Linked DNA regions of Endozoicomonas gorgoniicola. The protein of the gene in region 1 interacts with the protein of each later gene in a pairwise test. Links are inferred from orthologs where the notes say so. Each region holds a gene or a part of one and is shown in the gene's direction. Other genes may lie near its edges. The genes, in order: tpiA and pepT.

What was found.
Region 2: the proteins of tpiA (region 1) and pepT interact in binary tests that used the Escherichia coli proteins (3 or more experiments, as listed by UniProt). The link is inferred for Endozoicomonas gorgoniicola from one-to-one orthologs.

The regions. Positions count from the first base shown.
Region 1 is NZ_JAPFCC010000001.1:5,889,108-5,898,311, forward strand. The notes cover bases 6,281-9,204. They hold tpiA (triose-phosphate isomerase), read left to right. Parts: upstream 6,281-7,331; coding sequence 7,332-8,078; downstream 8,079-9,204. Other genes in these bases: NX722_RS26525 (hypothetical protein), read right to left, coding at 6,281-6,988; secG (preprotein translocase subunit SecG), read left to right, coding at 8,081-8,509; rimP (ribosome maturation factor RimP), read left to right, coding at 9,109-9,204. Also shown: ribosome assembly RNA-binding protein YhbY, read right to left, coding at 57-362; 23S rRNA (uridine(2552)-2'-O)-methyltransferase RlmE, read left to right, coding at 660-1,313; ATP-dependent zinc metalloprotease FtsH, read left to right, coding at 1,517-3,508; folP (dihydropteroate synthase), read left to right, coding at 3,601-4,449; glmM (phosphoglucosamine mutase), read left to right, coding at 4,515-5,852; more of NX722_RS26525, read right to left, coding at 5,930-6,280. UniProt on the Escherichia coli protein: Involved in the gluconeogenesis. Catalyzes stereospecifically the conversion of dihydroxyacetone phosphate (DHAP) to D-glyceraldehyde-3-phosphate (G3P).
Region 2 is NZ_JAPFCC010000001.1:928,345-937,609, forward strand. The notes cover bases 1-2,985. They hold pepT (peptidase T), read left to right. Parts: upstream 1-876; coding sequence 877-2,094; downstream 2,095-2,985. Other genes in these bases: gcvT (glycine cleavage system aminomethyltransferase GcvT), read right to left, coding at 1-606; NX722_RS04330 (AbgT family transporter), read left to right, coding at 2,506-2,985. Also shown: more of NX722_RS04330, read left to right, coding at 2,986-4,083; NX722_RS04335 (hypothetical protein), read right to left, coding at 4,254-5,534; NX722_RS04340 (hypothetical protein), read right to left, coding at 5,720-7,888; NX722_RS04345 (hypothetical protein), read left to right, coding at 8,103-9,265. UniProt on the Escherichia coli protein: Cleaves the N-terminal amino acid of tripeptides.

The DNA.
Region 1 (9,204 bases):
GGTTTGCGGACCGGACGGATCCCAAACCCTGAGATAGAGAGTCATGAGATAGAGAGTCAGAAGCTCTTTACGTTAGACAGACTGGGTTTGGCGTCCTTGTTTTCCTTGTAAATCAGGGCGATGTTGCCAATGGTTTGTACCAGTTCACACTGGGTTTGTTTAACCAGTGCGTCGATCATTGCCTTTTTAACATCGCGGTCACCTACTGCGAATTTTACCTTGATCAGCTCGTGATCACTCAGGGCTCGCAGTGTCTCTTCTATAACGCCATTGGTCATGCCTTTACCGGCGACCATCACAACAGGCTTGAGCTTGTGGCCCAGGGAACGGAAATGTTTTTTTCTATCAGTGGATAGACTCATGATTGCACAATCCTGAGGCTGAACAATACAATGGCCGGATTGCGATACAGCCATAGCAATCAGGCTTTTTTTAAAGGGGATTTTCCAGCTCTAATAGCTCGTTCTTATAGAGAACTACCTGAAAATTGCAGGCATGCCTCGTACAGAGACCTATATTGCCAGAGTGAAAAGTTCATTATTCTACATTCTCGCTCGTGGCTTAGCGAGTTCGTTATTTGTACTGGTGTGTGGTTTGACCGTTAAATCCTGCGCCGGTTCCTCATTATCTCTGTTTTAAGGTAAATCCTAAGGTAAATCATGACCCGATCCAAAAGCACCAGCTCTTCACGCTGCTCTCGTTCCAAGAGCAGTAAGCGTTGGCTGCAGGAACATTTTGATGATCAGTATGTAAAGCGCTCCCAGGAGGATGGTTGGCGCTCTCGTGCCAGTTATAAGCTGCTGGAAATTCATGAGAAAGATAAGCTATTTCGTCCCGGCATGAGGGTTGTCGACCTGGGGGCTGCGCCCGGTGGCTGGACTCAGGTGGCTGCTGAAATTATTGGCGACTCCGGACGTATTGTTGCTTCTGATATTCTGCCAATGGATCCGATTGCCGGTGCCACCTTTGTGCAGGGCGATTTTACAGAAGATCGTGTACTGGAAGAGATTCTTGAGGCGATCGGTTCTGACGAGGTAGACCTTGTAATTTCCGATATGGCCCCCAATATGAGTGGAGCACAGTCTATAGATCAGCCCAAGGCAATGTATCTGGTCGAGCTGGCACTTGATCTGGCCAGACAGGTGTTGCGTAAGAACGGTGTATTCCTTGCCAAGGTGTTTCAGGGTGAAGGCTTTGAGGAATATCTGAAGGATTTACGTTCTTCTTTTACGAAAGTGATTACCCGTAAGCCTGATGCTTCAAGGGCTCGTTCCCGGGAGGTTTATCTGCTGGCAAAAGGCTTCAAGGGTTAAACGTTAAGCATTTTGTAAGGACGTGTAATTACTTTTTTCTATTGGCTATATAGATTGTTGATGACTGTCGCCTGAACGTCCAATCGTGTATTGTTACAGGTGCAGATTAACTAAATAAAGAGAGTAGAGCCGGTACACATGCCCAAACCGACCGACTATCCCAGGCTTCAGTACGTTCAAGAGAGGGTAGCCCTTTGAATGATATGGCGAAAAATTTAATTCTCTGGGTCATCATCGCTCTGGTGCTGTTGACCGTGTTCAAAAACTTCGATGGTATGCAGACAACCACGCAGAAGGTCAATTATTCTGACTTTATCAGCATGGTTGAAAACCGACAGGTCAGTAAGGTAGTGATCGACGGTTATACCATCAACGGCGTTCTTAGCAGCAGTGAGCGCTTTGAAACCAACCTGCCTCCGGCAGTGCCTGATAATCAGCTGATGGACGAGCTGCTGCGTGGCAACGTGCAGATTGAATCCAAGCCTATTGAAAAGCAGAGTATCTGGACTCAGTTGCTGGTCGCCAGCTTCCCGATTCTGGTGATTCTGGCAGTCTTTATGTTCTTTATGCGCCAGATGCAGGGCGGTGGAGGCGGCAAGGGCGGCCCCATGAGCTTCGGCAAGAGCAAGGCGCGCCTGTTGTCGGAAGACCAGATCAAGACCACCTTTGCTGATGTGGCGGGTGTAGAAGAAGCCAAGGAAGACGTGCAGGAGCTGGTGGACTTCCTGAAAGACCCTGGCAAGTTCCAGCGTCTGGGCGGTCGCATTCCTCGTGGTGTCCTGATGGTAGGTCCTCCGGGTACGGGTAAAACGCTGCTGGCAAAAGCCATTGCCGGTGAAGCAAAGGTTCCGTTCTTTACGATCTCCGGTTCTGACTTTGTAGAAATGTTTGTGGGTGTGGGTGCGTCCCGTGTCCGCGATATGTTCGAGCAGGCCAAAAAGCAGGCACCCTGCATTATCTTTATTGATGAGATCGATGCGGTAGGTCGCCACCGTGGTGCTGGTATGGGCGGTGGTCACGATGAGCGTGAGCAGACCCTGAACCAGCTGCTGGTTGAAATGGATGGTTTTGAAGCAAACGACGGTATTATTGTAATTGCCGCCACTAACCGTCCTGACGTTCTCGACCCTGCACTGCTTCGCCCTGGTCGTTTTGACCGCCAGGTGGTTGTGGGGCTGCCGGATATCCGTGGTCGTGAACAGATTCTGAAAGTACACATGCGAAAAGTGCCTGTGGCTGACGATGTTGATGCGGCAGTAATTGCCCGTGGTACGCCTGGTTTCTCTGGTGCGGATCTGTCCAATCTGGTGAACGAAGCTGCGTTGTTCTCTGCCCGTGCTGATAAACGCATGGTAGGTCAGCATGAGTTTGACCTGGCGAAAGACAAAATCATGATGGGTGCCGAGCGCAAGTCCATGGTGATGAGCGACAAGGAAAAGAGCAATACGGCTTACCATGAGGCGGGTCATGCTATTGTCGGTCGACTGGTGCCAGACCATGATCCGGTCTACAAAGTGTCCATCATTCCTCGTGGTCGTGCATTGGGTGTCACCATGTTCCTGCCTGAGGAAGATCGTTACAGTCAGAGCAAGCAGGCTCTTATGAGTCAGATTTGTTCTCTGTTTGGTGGCCGTATCGCTGAGGAAATGACCCTGGGTGCTGATGGTGTGACGACGGGTGCTTCAAACGACATTCAGCGAGCCACCCAGATTGCCCGCAGCATGGTGACGAAGTGGGGCTTGTCTGAAAAGCTCGGGCCGCTGATGTACGACGAAGACGAAGGTGAAGTCTTCCTCGGCAAGAGCTACGGCAGTGGCGGTGGTTCTAATGTTTCAGGCGAAACGGCCAAGCTGATTGATCAGGAAGTTCGCCGTATTGTTGATGAGTGTTATACCTGTGCGGCGACGATTCTGGAAGAAAATCGTGACAAACTGGATATGATGGCTGACGCCCTGATTCAGTACGAAACCATCGACAGTGATCAGATCAACGACATTATGGAAGGCAAGACACCTCGTCCACCAAAAGATTCCAGTGATAAAGGCGCTGGTGGTGAAGGCGGTGAAAAGGTTGAAGCGTCTGAAGAGCAACCTGAGGCCAAAGCCCCGGAAGCTGATGATGGCGCTGATCAGGATAAAGCTGATCAGGATAAAAAGGACGACACCATTGGTGGTCCGGCCAACCATCAGGCTTAATTAATTCGGTCTATGATAACGGGCAGGTTTTCCTGCCCGTTTTTTTTCGTTAACCGTTTTGGTTCTTCTAAGGTGACTTTTTTGTGGTAGCTATGACTAAGCTGAATTGTGCTGGCCGAACCCTTGATTTCAATCGTACCCAGGTCATGGGTGTTCTTAATGTTACCCCGGACTCTTTCTATTCAGGCAGTCGCTATCAGGATATGGATACGATTCTGCGTGTCGCTGACGCCATGGTAAACGACGGTGTTGATATATTTGATGTCGGTGGCGAGTCTACCCGGCCTGGTGCTGACGGAAAAGGGGTTGCCTGTGAAATGGAGCTGGAGCGTGTACTTCCGGTTGTGGAAGCTCTGAATGCTCGGTTTGATCAGGTGATTTCAGTGGACACCAGCTCTGCACTGGTGATGACTGAAACGGCTAAAGTCGGTGCAGGCATTATAAACGATGTGCGTGCGTTGCATCGGGAAGGCGCTTTGCAGGCTGCGGCGCAAACTGGTCTGGCGGTGGTGTTGATGCACTCGCTGGTTGATCAGCCTGAACCGGGGTTTGCCCCCTGTTATGAAGATGTAGCCGGTGAGGTCTGCCAGTATTTGTTGAACCGGGTGTCAGACTGTGAGGCAGCCGGTATTCAGAGAGATCGAATTATTCTTGATCCGGGCTTTGGTGGTGGCATGTTTGGCAAAACCCCTAAGCAGAATCTCAGTTTGCTGAAGCATCTGAACAGGCTGGTGCAGTCGGGTTTTCCCGTGCTGGCAGGTCTTTCCCGTAAGTCATTTATGCAGGTGCAGCTGGGTAAGCCGGCTGCTGAACTGTTGTCTGGCAGTCTGGCGGTAGCATTGATGGCTGTTCAGGCTGGAGCGCACATCATTCGGGTGCACGATGTTGCTGAAACCAGGGATGTTGTGACCATGCTCGAAGCGGTTCAGCAGGCAGAATAAAGTTTTCAGAGATCGCTGGCTGCTTTCAGGCCGGTGATTCAACCTCGTTACGTAAGGTATTACAAATGGGTCGCAAGTTTTTTGGAACGGATGGAATTCGTGGTCGTGTTGGTGAATTTCCCATTAATCCTGAGTTTGTCCTGAAGCTGGGCTGGGCTGCCGGTAAAGTGCTGGCAGCGGAAGGTGAAGGTCAGGTGCTTATTGGTAAGGATACCCGGATTTCCGGTTACATGTTTGAGTCTGCCCTGGAGGCAGGTTTGTCTGCGGCGGGCATCGATGTGTGCCTGACGGGGCCTATGCCTACGCCAGCCATTGCGTATCTGACCAGAACCTTTAACGGTCAGGCGGGTATTGTTATCAGTGCCTCTCATAATCCATTCTACGACAATGGTATTAAGTTTTTCTCTGGAAATGGTACCAAGCTGTCCGATGAGGTAGAGGAGAGAATTGAAGCCCTGCTGGAAGGTGACATAGACGTCGTGCCTTCTGAAAGGCTTGGCAAGGTGACACGGCTGGACGATGCGGCTGGTCGTTATATTGAATACTGCAAGGCGAGTACGTCTCATCAGCTGAACCTGAGGGGGCTGAAGCTTGTGATTGATGCCGGACACGGTGCGACCTATCAGGTAGGTCCTTCTGTTTTCCGTGAGCTGGGTGCTGAAGTGCATGCCATTGGTGTTTCACCGGACGGTGTCAATATCAATAAAAACGCAGGCTCTACCAAGCCGGAAGGTCTGTCCCAGGTGGTGCAGGAGCTGGGAGTTGATATGGGTATCGCCTTTGATGGCGATGGTGACCGTGTGATCATGGTAGACGACAAAGGTGACATTGTTGATGGTGATGAGCTGCTCTATGTTATTGCCCGTGACCGTCAGGCGCATGGTGAGCTGAAGGGTGGAGTGGTAGGCACTCTGATGACCAATCTCGGCATGGAAAAGGCTCTGCAGAAGGCTGGTATTGAATTTGACCGTGCGAAGGTGGGTGACCGTTACGTTAATGAAATGATGATAGAGAAAGGCTGGGAGATTGGTGGTGAATCTTCTGGTCATGTTATCTGTCACGATGTTTCTACAACGGGCGATGGTATTGTGTCAGCCCTACAGGTGTTGAAGGCGGTGGTTCGTTCCGGCAAAACGCTTTCAGAATTGCGCTCCGGAATGAGTAAATACCCACAAACCATGATTAATGTCCGGGTCAAGGTGAAGGCGGATACAAGCCAGGTTCCGGCAATCGTTGAAGCTGTTAAGCAGTCAGAGGCCGAACTGGCGGACAGAGGGCGGGTGTTGTTGCGTCCTTCCGGTACTGAGCCTGTGATTCGGGTCATGGTTGAAGGTGAAGATGCGGCTCAGGTGCATCGTCAGGCTGAGAAGCTGGCAAAAGTCGTTGAGTCGGCTATGGTTTAACGTTTTATACAGGGCAAGCGGTTTGCTTGCCCTCGCGGCCTTGATAATGAAGGCAGGCTGGCCAGTGGCTTTTAGCCTTACTCTGGCTTTAGATGAAATATAAAAGATGGAATTTGGGGTGATCCTTTTTTGAATAATGAATCAAACTGCTGACTTTGCCAAAGCTCGGTGTAGTTGTGGTCTGAAACATAGTTGATATAGCTTGGTTGCTCCTCCCTTCGTTGCTCCTGATCGAGATTTATGAAGTAGTGTTGCATATGCTTGTTTATTCTTTTGATTTCCTTCTCTGCTTTTTTTTGCTCTTTCTCCGCTTTGCTCATGGCCGCAGGAGGCTCTTTGACACCTTTCTTTACAGGTTCCGGCATGCTGCCTAATAACCGGTTTGCACCCGTTTCGTCTTTGGTGATTGAAGATTTCTTTACTTTGAAAAGCTTAAGTATTACATCATAAACACCTTCGCCGGGTTCGGCCCAGAGCCGCTTTACCTGCTCAAGGCTTTGGAAATAAATGCTTCCATCTATTTCGGCTGAAATAAAGTAATCATTTCCGGCGTAGATCAGCGTATGGCCTGCAAATGACGAGGTTGTTTCCATATCCGTGTTGAAAACTTTGACTATAAAGATATCACCAACATCTGCGTGTTCATCAAGATCCTCATCTCCCACATCTTCCAGTTGCAAATCAGCCGTACCGTGGGGTGAAAAATGTTTAACATTGCCGGAAACATAAAAAGCAAATTCCATACATGAGAAGGAGTTGCTTTTGCTGGCTTGATGTGGGTTGATGCGGCTCTCGATGCATTCTTGCCAGCCGTTCCTTATCCATTTTACCAGCCGGTTGTTCATACCTTGATCCATAAATGTATAGCGGGTAAGAGAGTCCTCATATTCCCAGAACAGGGTGGGTGGTTTTTTTGTCTCGCTGAGTTTAGGTTTGAGATCACTCAGGGAGTCGTAAAGTCCACGATACTGAAAAGGGTAGAAAGAAAAAGACTCACCGCTAGACGTTAGTTCTGCCAGTTGTTCACTGTCGGCATCATTTTTGACAGTCAGAGTGATTTCTGTGGCTGGACACCGGATTATGCTAAGCGTGAGAATTAAAAGGGTAAAGGGTAGCGCTTTCAATTTTCTGTACATAAGTTTTTTATCATGTTGTGTATTGTTGGGGTTGCTGACAGATAGTTCTTAAAAAAAACAAAAGCCCATTTATTCTTCTTCTATTCTTCTTCTATTCTTCTGCATGACTTTGGAGAAAACAGAATAGAGCAGGAAAGTGGCTTTTGTAGAAAAAATGATTTTTTTATCTCAGCCATTCTGGTCAACAGGGCTAAATCGGAAAGTTTGTTATTCATCAGAATGAGAATGGACTGCCGGGAGTCAAGGAAACTATCTGGCAGAATGTTATTCTGCCGTTTTCAGGTTGTATAAATTTATCGCGTAGGTTAGTATGCCGACCTCGCGAACGTTGAGGTAATGCACTATGCGTCAGCCACTCGTAGCCGGTAACTGGAAGATGAATGGTTCTTCCGACAGTAACCGAAAATTGCTTGAGGAGCTGGTTTCTGGTTTGGAAACCAAAGCCGAAGTTCTGGTATGTCCTCCGGCTGTCTACGCTCAGCAGGTTCGTGATCAACTGGCTGGTTCCATCGTTAAGACTGGTCTGCAGAATGTATCTGAGCAGTCTTCCGGTGCGTTCACTGGTGAAACTTCGCCTCTGATGGTTAAAGATCTCGGTATTGAATATGTGATCATTGGTCACTCCGAGCGTCGCACCCTGTTTGGTGAGACTGACGAAATCGTAGCTGCGAAGTTCAACGCTCTGGTTGATCAGGGTATCGTTCCTATCTTGTGTGTAGGCGAGACTCTGGAAGAACGCGAAGCAGGCGACACTATGAGTGTGGTTGCTTCACAAATTGAGGTTGTGCTGCGGGCTGCAGGTCCGGAGCGTCTGGCAAACTTTGTGATCGCTTATGAGCCTGTATGGGCTATTGGTACTGGTTTGACTGCAACTCCTGAACAGGCGCAGGAAGTACACGCTGAGATTCGTAAACTGTTGGCTGAACATGATGCTGATATGGCTGCGAAGACTCGAATCCTGTACGGTGGTAGCATGAAGGCTGCCAATGCTGCCGAGCTGATCGCGCTTCCTGATGTGGATGGTGGTCTTGTAGGTGGTGCGTCGCTGGTTGCTGAAGAGTTCAAGGCGATCTGTCACGCTGCGGGATAGCGATGGAAACCATAATTCTTATTTTTCATGTTCTTGCCGCTGCTGGTGTGATCGGTCTGATCCTTCTCCAGCAGGGCAAGGGTGCTGAAGCCGGTGCCAGTTTTGGTGCTGGCGCGTCACAAACTGTTTTTGGCAGTAGTGGTAGTGCAAGCTTTCTTAGTCGCACAACTGCGATTCTGGCCACCGTGTTTTTTGTGACCAGCTTCTCTCTGGCAATGGTAGCCAGGCAGAAGGCGAACACTATCAGCGATGCTGGTGTTCCGGCAGCTGCTGTTCAGCAGCAACAGGCTCCTCAGACATCTGATGCGCCGGTTGCGATTGAAGGCACTGCAGGGGGTGTTGAAAGCGATGCTCCTGTGTTAGACTCTACCCCCGTCGAGACTGACGAGATGGGTCAGAATCAACAGAATGACCTGCCTCCTGTGCAGTAAGATATTCCGCCTCTGAGGTGGTGTTTTCAACAGGAAGTAGAATGCCCAAGTGGTGGAATTGGTAGACACGCTATCTTGAGGGGGTAGTGATCGTATGATCGTGCGGGTTCAAGTCCCGCCTTGGGCACCAAATTTGAACTCTGCTAAATAAGCAGAATGAAGTAAAAAAGAAGGTTTCTGTATTGGGTTGTTAGCTTCCTAATCAAACAGTATACTGAAAGAGATTTTGGTGCGGGGTGGAGCAGCCTGGTAGCTCGTCGGGCTCATAACCCGAAGGTCGTCAGTTCGAATCTGGCCCCCGCTACCAACTTATTAAAACCCCCATTGTGGGGTTTTTTATTAGGTACGTAGCTGAGAGGCTGTTTGAAAATAGACCGCTGGGCTCGCAGCTATTAACAATGACCCGGTACATCGGGTGAAATTGTTAATGCTGTGATTGTTATGGCAGCTGCGGAACTATTTTCAAACAGCCTTAATTGCGTCCAGCCGGAAAACTGGAGGCTAGGGCATTTTTTCCGGACAGCTTTCCGGAAAAGAATGCTTAATTGATACAGGGCTTTATAGCCCTTTTTTTGTTTTTGCAGACAGGTGTTTCCATCGTGGCAGGTAAGCAGTCGCAATTGGAGGCGTTGATCGGGCCGGTGGTTGAATCGCTCGATTACCAGCTCTGGGGTATAGAGTTTAAATCCCAGGGA
Region 2 (9,265 bases), 5.0 Mb from region 1 along the record:
ATAACCATCTTCACCGGTATACCCCGAACGACTGACAAAGCATTCAATACCCTCTATGGCAACCCGGCGGGAATCCATAAAGATCATACTTCTCACTTCCGGTGCAAAACGCCCAAGAACTTCAGCCGCTTCTGGTCCCTGCAGTGCCAGCAAGGCCCGGTTATCCAGACGTTCAAGCTGAATATCGCCACTCAGGTGGGATTGCAGATGGTCAATATCCTGTTCTTTACAGGCAGCGTTCACGACAAGGTAAAGGCAGTCATCAGCGAAACGGCTGACCATCAGGTCGTCCATGATGCCGCCCTGTTCATTGGTAAACAGGGCGTAGCGTTGGCGACCCGCAGGCAGATCAATGATATCGACAGGCACCAGGGATTCCAGCCACTCACCGGCTTTCTCACCCTTCAGAAGCAGCTGCCCCATGTGGGAGACATCAAACAGGCCAGCCTGCTTTCTGGTATGCAGATGTTCGGCTTTTACCCCCAGGGGGTACTGTACAGGCATATCGTAGCCTGCAAAGGGAACCATTCGGGCTCCCTGTTCAAGATGTAAAGTGTGCAATGGTGTCTGTTGCAGGTCTGGACTGGCAGGCGTTGCTGCGGTCATGAAGCCCCCTGATTATAATAATGATGCCAGCGTTTCTGGCGTTTTTGTTACTGCATTTTGCCCCCCAATTGTAGGTCTGCAATAGCAAAAGTAAACCGTTAGCCTGACACTCCCTCTTGTACGCACAAACGGTACATACAGTTTTTTGACTGATATCAACACATTCCCCCACGCCCTGAACTAGCATGCTGAACTCTCCTGCCCGACGCCCACCATGGACGTGAGCATAATTCATCTGGCTGATGCCTTTGCTGTGAGTTGTAATACGCTATGAGCAAACTTCTGAACCGCTTTCTGAGCTACGTTCAATTTGATACCCAATCCAATCCGGGGTTCGACACGGTACCCAGTACCAGTAAACAGTTTGAGCTGGCGAAATTTCTAAAGGCTGAGTTGGAAACACTGGAATTGTCTGATATTTCTCTGGACGACAACTGTTATCTGATGGCTCGCCTGCCAGCGAATACCGAACAGTCGGTGACTCCGATTGGTTTTGTTGCCCACATGGATACTGCGTTCGATTATTCCGGTGAGAATGTCAAACCGCAGATTATCAAAAATTACGATGGCAAAGCGATTGCCCTTGGAACCACTCTGACACTGTCGCCTGCTGAATTTCCCGAGCTGGACACCTGCCTGGGTAAAACCCTGATCACCACTGACGGCACAACTCTGTTAGGCGCTGATAACAAGGCTGGCATTGCTGAAATCCTTACAGCCGTTGAGTACCTGGTTGAACATCCTGAGATTAAGCATGGTGATATCTGCATTGGTTTTACGCCCGACGAAGAGATTGGACGCGGAGCCAACCATTTTGATGTTGAGAAATTTGGTGCTGAATTTGCCTATACCATTGATGGCGGGCCGGTGGGCGAACTGCAGTTTGAGAACTTCAATGCAGCGCAGGCTCAGATTACGGTTTATGGCAAGAGTGTTCACCCGGGGCATTCCAAAAACAAAATGGTGAACGCCATGTTGATTGCTGCGGAATTCATCAACAGCATGCCAAAAGATGAAACACCAGCGACCACGGATGGCTATCAGGGCTTTTTCCATCTCAGCACAATGGACAGCAATGTCAGTAAAACGTCTATGCAGTGGCTTATCCGTGATTTTGACAAAGACAACCAGGAACGACGTAAGACGTTTATTGAAAACAGGGTAGCGGAATTCAATAAACAGTACGGTGACGGAACCCTGACCCTTGAGATTAAAGATTACTACCGCAATATGCGCGAAATGGTTGAGCCGCGTAAGGAAATTATTAACCTGGCACAGAAGGCTATGGAAGCCGCTGATATTAAGCCGCTTATCAAGCCGATTCGTGGTGGAACGGATGGTGCACGCCTGTCGTTTAAAGGCTTACCCTGCCCCAACGTTTTTACGGGGGGTTACAACTTCCATGGTCCTTATGAGTTTATTGCCCTGGAAGATATGGAAAAAGCCGTTGAGGTGATTGTGAACATTGCTTGTTTGGCGGCAGAGTAAACAGAAAGTCACTATCAATCCGTTTCATCTGTCTTTAAACAGGGATGTCCGGTTACTCCGGGCATCCCTGTTTTTGTAATGGCCGACTATTATCTGTCCGAATGCGCCTTAAATAACTCTGAAATAGGTAAGCTATTAAGAAATAACACTTTTATTACTCTGCTTAAACAAAAGAAACACGCCTTACTGACGTGAAATTGACGTATGTCAGCACCACTGAAAATGATATACGGAAAATAGCTCCCCCCTGTCGTATGGATGTTCAACCACCGAATGCAAGTGTAAGCCGTTTTACACAAGACAGCTTTCACTTATAACAAGTGGTAGACCGAAGGTTTTTACAACGGCTGGCTGAGCCGGAGAAGTATTCATACGAACAGGGTGATATTTCCCTCATATAAGGAATCTTTCATGAACACTGCAGTGAGTTCGAGCCCGTCTGTGGGTCAGAAAGGAGCACTTCAGCGCTTCCTGGATATTGTTGAGCGTGGTGGTAACGCGCTTCCTCATCCAATTATCATGTTCTTCTATTTTGCCGTCGGTACAGTTGTACTTTCTGCGGTGCTGAGCCTTATTGGCGTATCCGTTACCTACGACGCCATGGATCGTGTCACTGGTGAACTGGTGCCTACAACGGTGGCCATCAAGAGCCTGCTGACCGCAGATGGTGTCCGCTTTATCTTTACCAACGCTATCAATGCTTTCACAGGCCACGCTGCGCTGGGTACTATTCTGGTGGCAATGCTGGGTGTTGGTGTAGCTGAACACTCCGGCCTGATCAGTGCTATGTTGAAGCGCCTGGTGCTGGCAACCCCTAAAAGTCTGCTGACGCCTATTCTGGTGTTTGCCGGTATTATGTCCAACATTGCATCTGATGCGGGTTATGTTGTGCTGGTGCCTCTGGGTGCCATTGTCTTCATGAGCTTTGGTCGTCACCCCCTGGCGGGTATTGCGGCAGCGTTTGCCGGTGTATCCGGCGGCTTTTCTGCCAACCTGGTCATCAGTTCTACTGATCCGTTGCTGGGAGGAATCTCAACAGAAGCGGCGCGCATCATGGATCCGACTTACATGGTTACCCCGGTCGCAAACTACTACTTTATGCTGGTGTCCACGCTCCTGATCACGGTTCTGGGTACTATTGTTACTGACAGGATTGTTGAGCCTCGCCTGGGTACTTACGGTGGTGACATGGGTGAAAAGGCAGAGGCCATGACACCTGAGGAACTGGCAGGACTGAAGAGTGCCAAGTGGTCTTTCATTGCCCTGATCGCTCTGCTGTGCGCCCTGATCATTCCTGAATCTGCGCCACTGCGTGATCAGGCCACCGGACAGATTCTGGGTAACTCACCGTTTATGCAGTCCATTATTCTGATTCTGACCGCAGCGTTCCTGATACCGGGGGCAGCTTACGGTTTTGCCTCTAAAACCTTTGACAGTGCTGAAGGCGTTGTGACAGGCATGGTGAAGTCCATGTCTACCATGGCCAGCGTACTGGTGATCATCTTCGTCTCTGCCCAGTTCGTGTCTTACTTCACCTACTCCAACCTGGGTATCGTGGCTGCGGTGTCCGGTGCTGAACTGTTGCAGAACATCGGTTTTACCGGCCTGCCCCTGGCGGTAGCTATGGTGGTTCTGTCTGCGATTGTTAACCTGTTTATGGGTGGTGCCAGCTCCAAGTGGCTGATTATGGCACCCGTGTTTATCCCAATGTTTATGCAGCTGGGCTTTACTCCGGAATACACTCAGGTGGCTTACCGCATTGGTGACTCTACTACCAATATCATTACCCCGCTGATGACTTACTTCCCGATTATTGCCAGCTTTGCCGCTCGCTACCAGGAAGAGAATGGTCCCAAGATTGGTATGGGTACGGTGATCTCTATGATGATGCCATACACCTTCTTCTTCCTGGGTGGCTGGATAGTGATGTTTATTGTCTGGAGTCTGCTGAACCTGCCTCTGGGTCCGGGTGCGGTGATGTATATGTAACTTTTACTGGTTACAGTTGAGCGACACGGTCGCTTTATAAAAAACGGGCAGCTATGATTCTGCCCGTTTTTTTTGCTTCATTGATCTGCTTTTTGAATCCGTTGCCAGTCCTGCGTCGTCAGTTTCATTAACCCAGCCACCCTGCAGACTCATATTATCGTAGTGGATCACTATTGAGAGGTTGATGATTTATGGTTGCTGGTAAAAAACATGGCTAAATCAATAAAAGCATATACAAGCTTTTTAATGATGGTGTAAGGAATACTGTCATCAGTGGTGGGAGTGATTGAGGACTCATCGCCTGCTTCAGGGGCTCTGTTTGCTGCTGAAGCCGGGGTTGCTAAAGGTGTGCAATATAGCTGATTAGAGTGTTGATAATAATCAAGGTTTAGATGGTTTTTAAAGCACTGGCTGACACCGGTCATAATCGCAGGAGAATGTATCTCGTGTGTCTTGATAATCACTGCGAAGTCTCTCGTACTGTCATCAATAATAACCTTATAATTATTATTTTTTTTCAGGGATTCCAGAAAAGTGCTGTACTTGGAACTGGCATCACAAAACAGGCCAAAATTTGTATTAATTTTATCCATATCTTCAGACTCACATAGCGAAATGATAGAGCTACGAGTATTAATTGCAGTAACTGATAAGCCATCTTGCTTCACAACTTTCAGAACACCACCAACACTCTTCAGATCATAATTGTTATTCATTGCATTCAGGTTATCTACCAGCAAATACCTGAAATATGGGAAAATGGTTTTAACGCTTCCACATTGGGCGGTTAAAATATCAGAAGTTTTAAAATAGGCCTGGTGGCTACAGGAGCGCATAAAGCGTCCCGGATAAGAAGCACCAGCGATACTATTGATGTAAAAAGTAAACAGGGATGCATCATTGACCGGTGACACCTGGAGCGTTGATAACTTCTCTGCCGGAGGGAGGAGCATAAAACCAGCATGCTCAACATCAAATACTTTTAAATCAATGGTAAAACCTTTATCAATGTAATCACAGGCATTGTTTAAGGAAAGATTATGATTCGTTATGATTTGTGAAAGATCAATGACTTCAGCTTCATCGCTGTTATTCGTTCCCAGTTCTATAAGCTCTGTTTCAAGCTCCTGGGTTTGAATAGCCTGTTCGGATGTGTCGTTTTTTATCGAATCATTCCTGATCGGATGCCACATTGTTTTATCAATACTGCCATTTTTATTGGTCACTGTTTTTTCCAGAAAAACAGCGGAAAGTAAGTCTGTTTCCGGAGAATAAGAAAAGTGTGCTTGATAACATATATTTTCATCGCATTTTTTTGAAGAATAAGGACCTTTAGGAATCATGAGTTGCGGGTCTATACAGTCAGAAAAGACCAGCGAACTGAAGAATAAGGGAACCAGGGTTTTTGCGATAAACCTAAAGAAAGAGAAAGCTTTCATCTGCAAACTCATATCATAGAAAAACTTCAGCCCAGAATAGAAGAGAATAATTTATTGCACAAATAACCCATCAAAATACATGACATGAATCAGTAACGATCAGGCAAAGTGATCAGCAGGGAAAAGCAAATTGTCAGAATCTGACCTGACGGTATGAACGACAATGGACCGGAGAGTGTCAGGTCAGATATTAATTGCTACAAATTATTAAACCGCAGACGGATAATACCTTTCTGAGAGACCAGGTCCCGGCTGTCAGGCTGGGAAAATAACAGGTCTACCTGTTCGTCAGAGACATCGAAAAGCTGTACTGCGACCTCTTTGATTGCTTCTCTTTCCGCATCGCCTTCTATCCCTTCCGGAGTGTTGTTATGAACTTTTTTGAGTTCCGAATAGACACCGGTTTCAATTCGACCAAACTGTTGATGTCTTTTATCGACGCTCCGCCTCTTAAAAGCAGATTTAACCGTTACCCCTAATCTTGCGCCACCGACAAGAGAGTCGGCAACCAGGCTTCCGATCCCCGGAGCTGCCGTTGCTGCCGCTGTACCGGCAACAGCACCGGTCGCGTCAATCGCGCTATTGGCTGCGGCAGCCTCAGATTTTACCAGAGTTCGGTCTTTTTTCGCACTGATCACTTTTACAGCCACTTCCAGGGCATTTTTAAGAGAAGGTTTTGCCTCTATGATGGCAAAATTCCTGTTAACAAACCCGCCCAGCCAGGACAGTTTGGCATCGAGAATATCATTATTTTTTCTCCGGTAGTTCCGCTCTTTAAACTCCCTTGCACTGCGAACCATATAGTCGGCCTTCAGAACTGGGATAGCAGACGTTACCATTGTTCCTACCGTCCACCGGGTCTGACTTTTTTGATGTTTTATTTTCCGGCCTTCATAGCTGGAAAATGCTTCAAGCGTATCGGTGTAGCCTGAGTAATCCGTAATATAATTTTGGACATCAGACTTGTAAGGAAGCTGTTCGGCTTTCTTTAGATAACGGTGCAACTGGTTTTCATTAATGACCAGTTTGTGCTTTGAGGCCAGGGCAGACTTGCCTTTCTTCAGAGGGGTAGAGTAGTCGACCTTAACGCCAACCGGTTTCATAATATCATTTAACAGAGCCATCATCTTTTTCGACTGGTGAGCAGCCTTCAGCGGAGTGCTTTCCTTGTCAGCAGAGCCTTCCTTAAGCCTTTTTTCAAAGTGGGCTGTTCTTTTATTAAACTCACTTTTCCAGGCGATTAAACGTCTGTTGACGTCCTGACTGGTGCTGTCTTTCCGTTTTTCAGTCAGCTTTATCACCTGGTCTGTTAATGCAAGGATTTGCTGGTCATTGCCATAATGGCAATTCTGTTCACCAAGTATTGTGAGCAAAGGATTGCTGTCGCTTTCATCTCCTCTCAGCCTGGCGATCAGTGCATAATCTTTCATATCCTGTACGGAAATTTGCTCAGTCTCCCCGGAAGGAACCGATTTCCAGTTCTCAACCAGTTTTCCGCACGCCTCAAACGCTTCTTTTCTTTGCCTGAGTTTTGAAAGCTTATGTAAATTAAGCCCGAGGGTGATGCTGTGTGAAACAATTCCTACGCCAACATCAATGCCGACACTGACCGGGTCCAGCAGCCCTTCAATGTACTCAGTGACTCCTGAATGCTCTACTGAGTGTTTGACTGTGCCATCAGTTATTTCAGATTCTGACAGGGTGCTTTCCTGAACAGTACTGTAGTCGGTTTGCAGAGCCTCATAATCCTGTGAAGTGAACTGATCAAGATCGTGTGTACCCAGCTGGTCAAAAAACTGTTCTTCCGCGTGTGTAAATACCGACTCAATGTCATCAGCTGAAACCCCTTCCTGCTGAAAAGCCGCAAGGTCTTCCGGGGTCAGCTGGTTAACCGCACTTTGTTGAATCTCTGAAAACTCTGATTTAACTCCGTCTGAAAATGCATGAGTCCCTGCGACGATACGCCCTGAATTCGCCGAGGCTGCAACGCCTTTGGAGCTTTCTGTCAGAGCTGAGATGTCTCCGGCGTCTCCTGCCAGTGAAGCGACCTCACCAAACCCTTCTATTGCTTCAATAATTCCCGGCGTCATACCGGGGCTGTCTTCGGCAGTGTGAACGTTTCTGGAGGGTGTGTTTGGTTTTATTGACCTGTCATCCAGAGGGCGGAATGTATCTGGCTTTTCGACAGGTTTGGCTTTTTTTCTCATAAAAGGCAGGAAGCTGAAAATCCGTCTTCCGTTTTTTTTGCCTGTTTTGCTACTTTTTTCTGGAGTTTCCTGCTTTTCGCTGGTGGTTTTGGCTTTTTCAGGAGATGCTCCGGGCAGATCATAGCTCCCGCGTTTACCAAACCCTTTGATCCCGGACATCCTTGCCCCCTGGCTGCTCTTAAGTCATACGTGGAGTATAGATAGAGCGGTTACTTCCAGGGTTTGTGTTAACGGCGTTAACTGCCTGCAGCAAATACTCAGTACCCGACCAAAAGCATTGCGTCTATATAGTTAACGTCTACAGTAGGTTGGGTAGAGTAAAACGGTACCCAACATCCATAACGAAGTACTCGCCTTTAAATGAGTAGTATTTATGGCCCCACGATTAAGGCAGATAAAAATAATCTTCTCGATATGGCTGATTTTGGGCAGTATCACTCCCGGCGAGGTTTACGCCTTTTTATTCAAGGTTACTTACACAGACTCCACAGGCAACAGGGTAAGCTTTTTCATTGAAACCCTGGCGTTTGCCGATGGCTGGGAAATTAGTCCCTCCATAGACAGGTTGCAGGGTTTCTCTGCTTTCTCATCCTTTTCTTCACTGACCATTCTGCCAGGCCGCAGGTACACCGTGGAAAGTGTATCCAGATCAGCTACACGGGGACACTACGTATTCACTATTGCCGGCGGACCGGAATTGCACCTGAGGGATGAGGTAACTAAATATTTGGAAGCCTTTAATCATGGCAGCATGTCTTACCCGGAGTACGAGCTGGACAGAGCCGTGTTTCTCGCGCTGCACCGGATTGAATACCTGCTTACCCACTACAGACTCGAAGAGATTGCTCATAATGGTCCGAATCCTACCCATATAGAGTGCCATAACCCGGGTGGGAATCAGCGTGACCTGTATGTCCATATCACCCCCGACGATTCAGAATCAAATTCCTCGATAAGAAGAATTCTGGAAACCCTTGCAAGCGAGCTTCAGAGTCAAGGCATTATCACTGCATGGCGACGCCGCCCTCAGGGCATGCGACACCCTGACGAGCGAACAGTCTCTGTAATAATAAGCCTGCCCGACTCAAGACTTACAGGCTCACCTTCGGCAAGAAGGCTCAACCGGCAACTCTCTACCGTTTTGCAACGATTAGGGGAAGCTGAATGGGAAGGCACCGGTACCGTCCATTTTCAGTTTGGCTATTCCGCTCCGGTTTCCATGAGGCTGGAGCGCACTGAGTTGCTCAATTTTGCGCACAGCCGCCCTCTGTACAAGGACTATTTACTCCCCATGCACGGCCTGCACCGTATCTTCTCAAACGACAATCTGGTTGACCGGGAACCATTCGGGTTTCAGCCACAAAGCACAGGCATGAGAAGTTTCAGGGATCTTCTGACGAGGTTAAGATTTTTCAATTTACTGGGCGTCCGCACCAATATACCGAACAATAACGACATCCAGAACAATAACGACAACCTCCGGCGCAACTCCACCCGGCGTTACTTTATGGTCAGCTCCACAGTAGTCACAAGGCC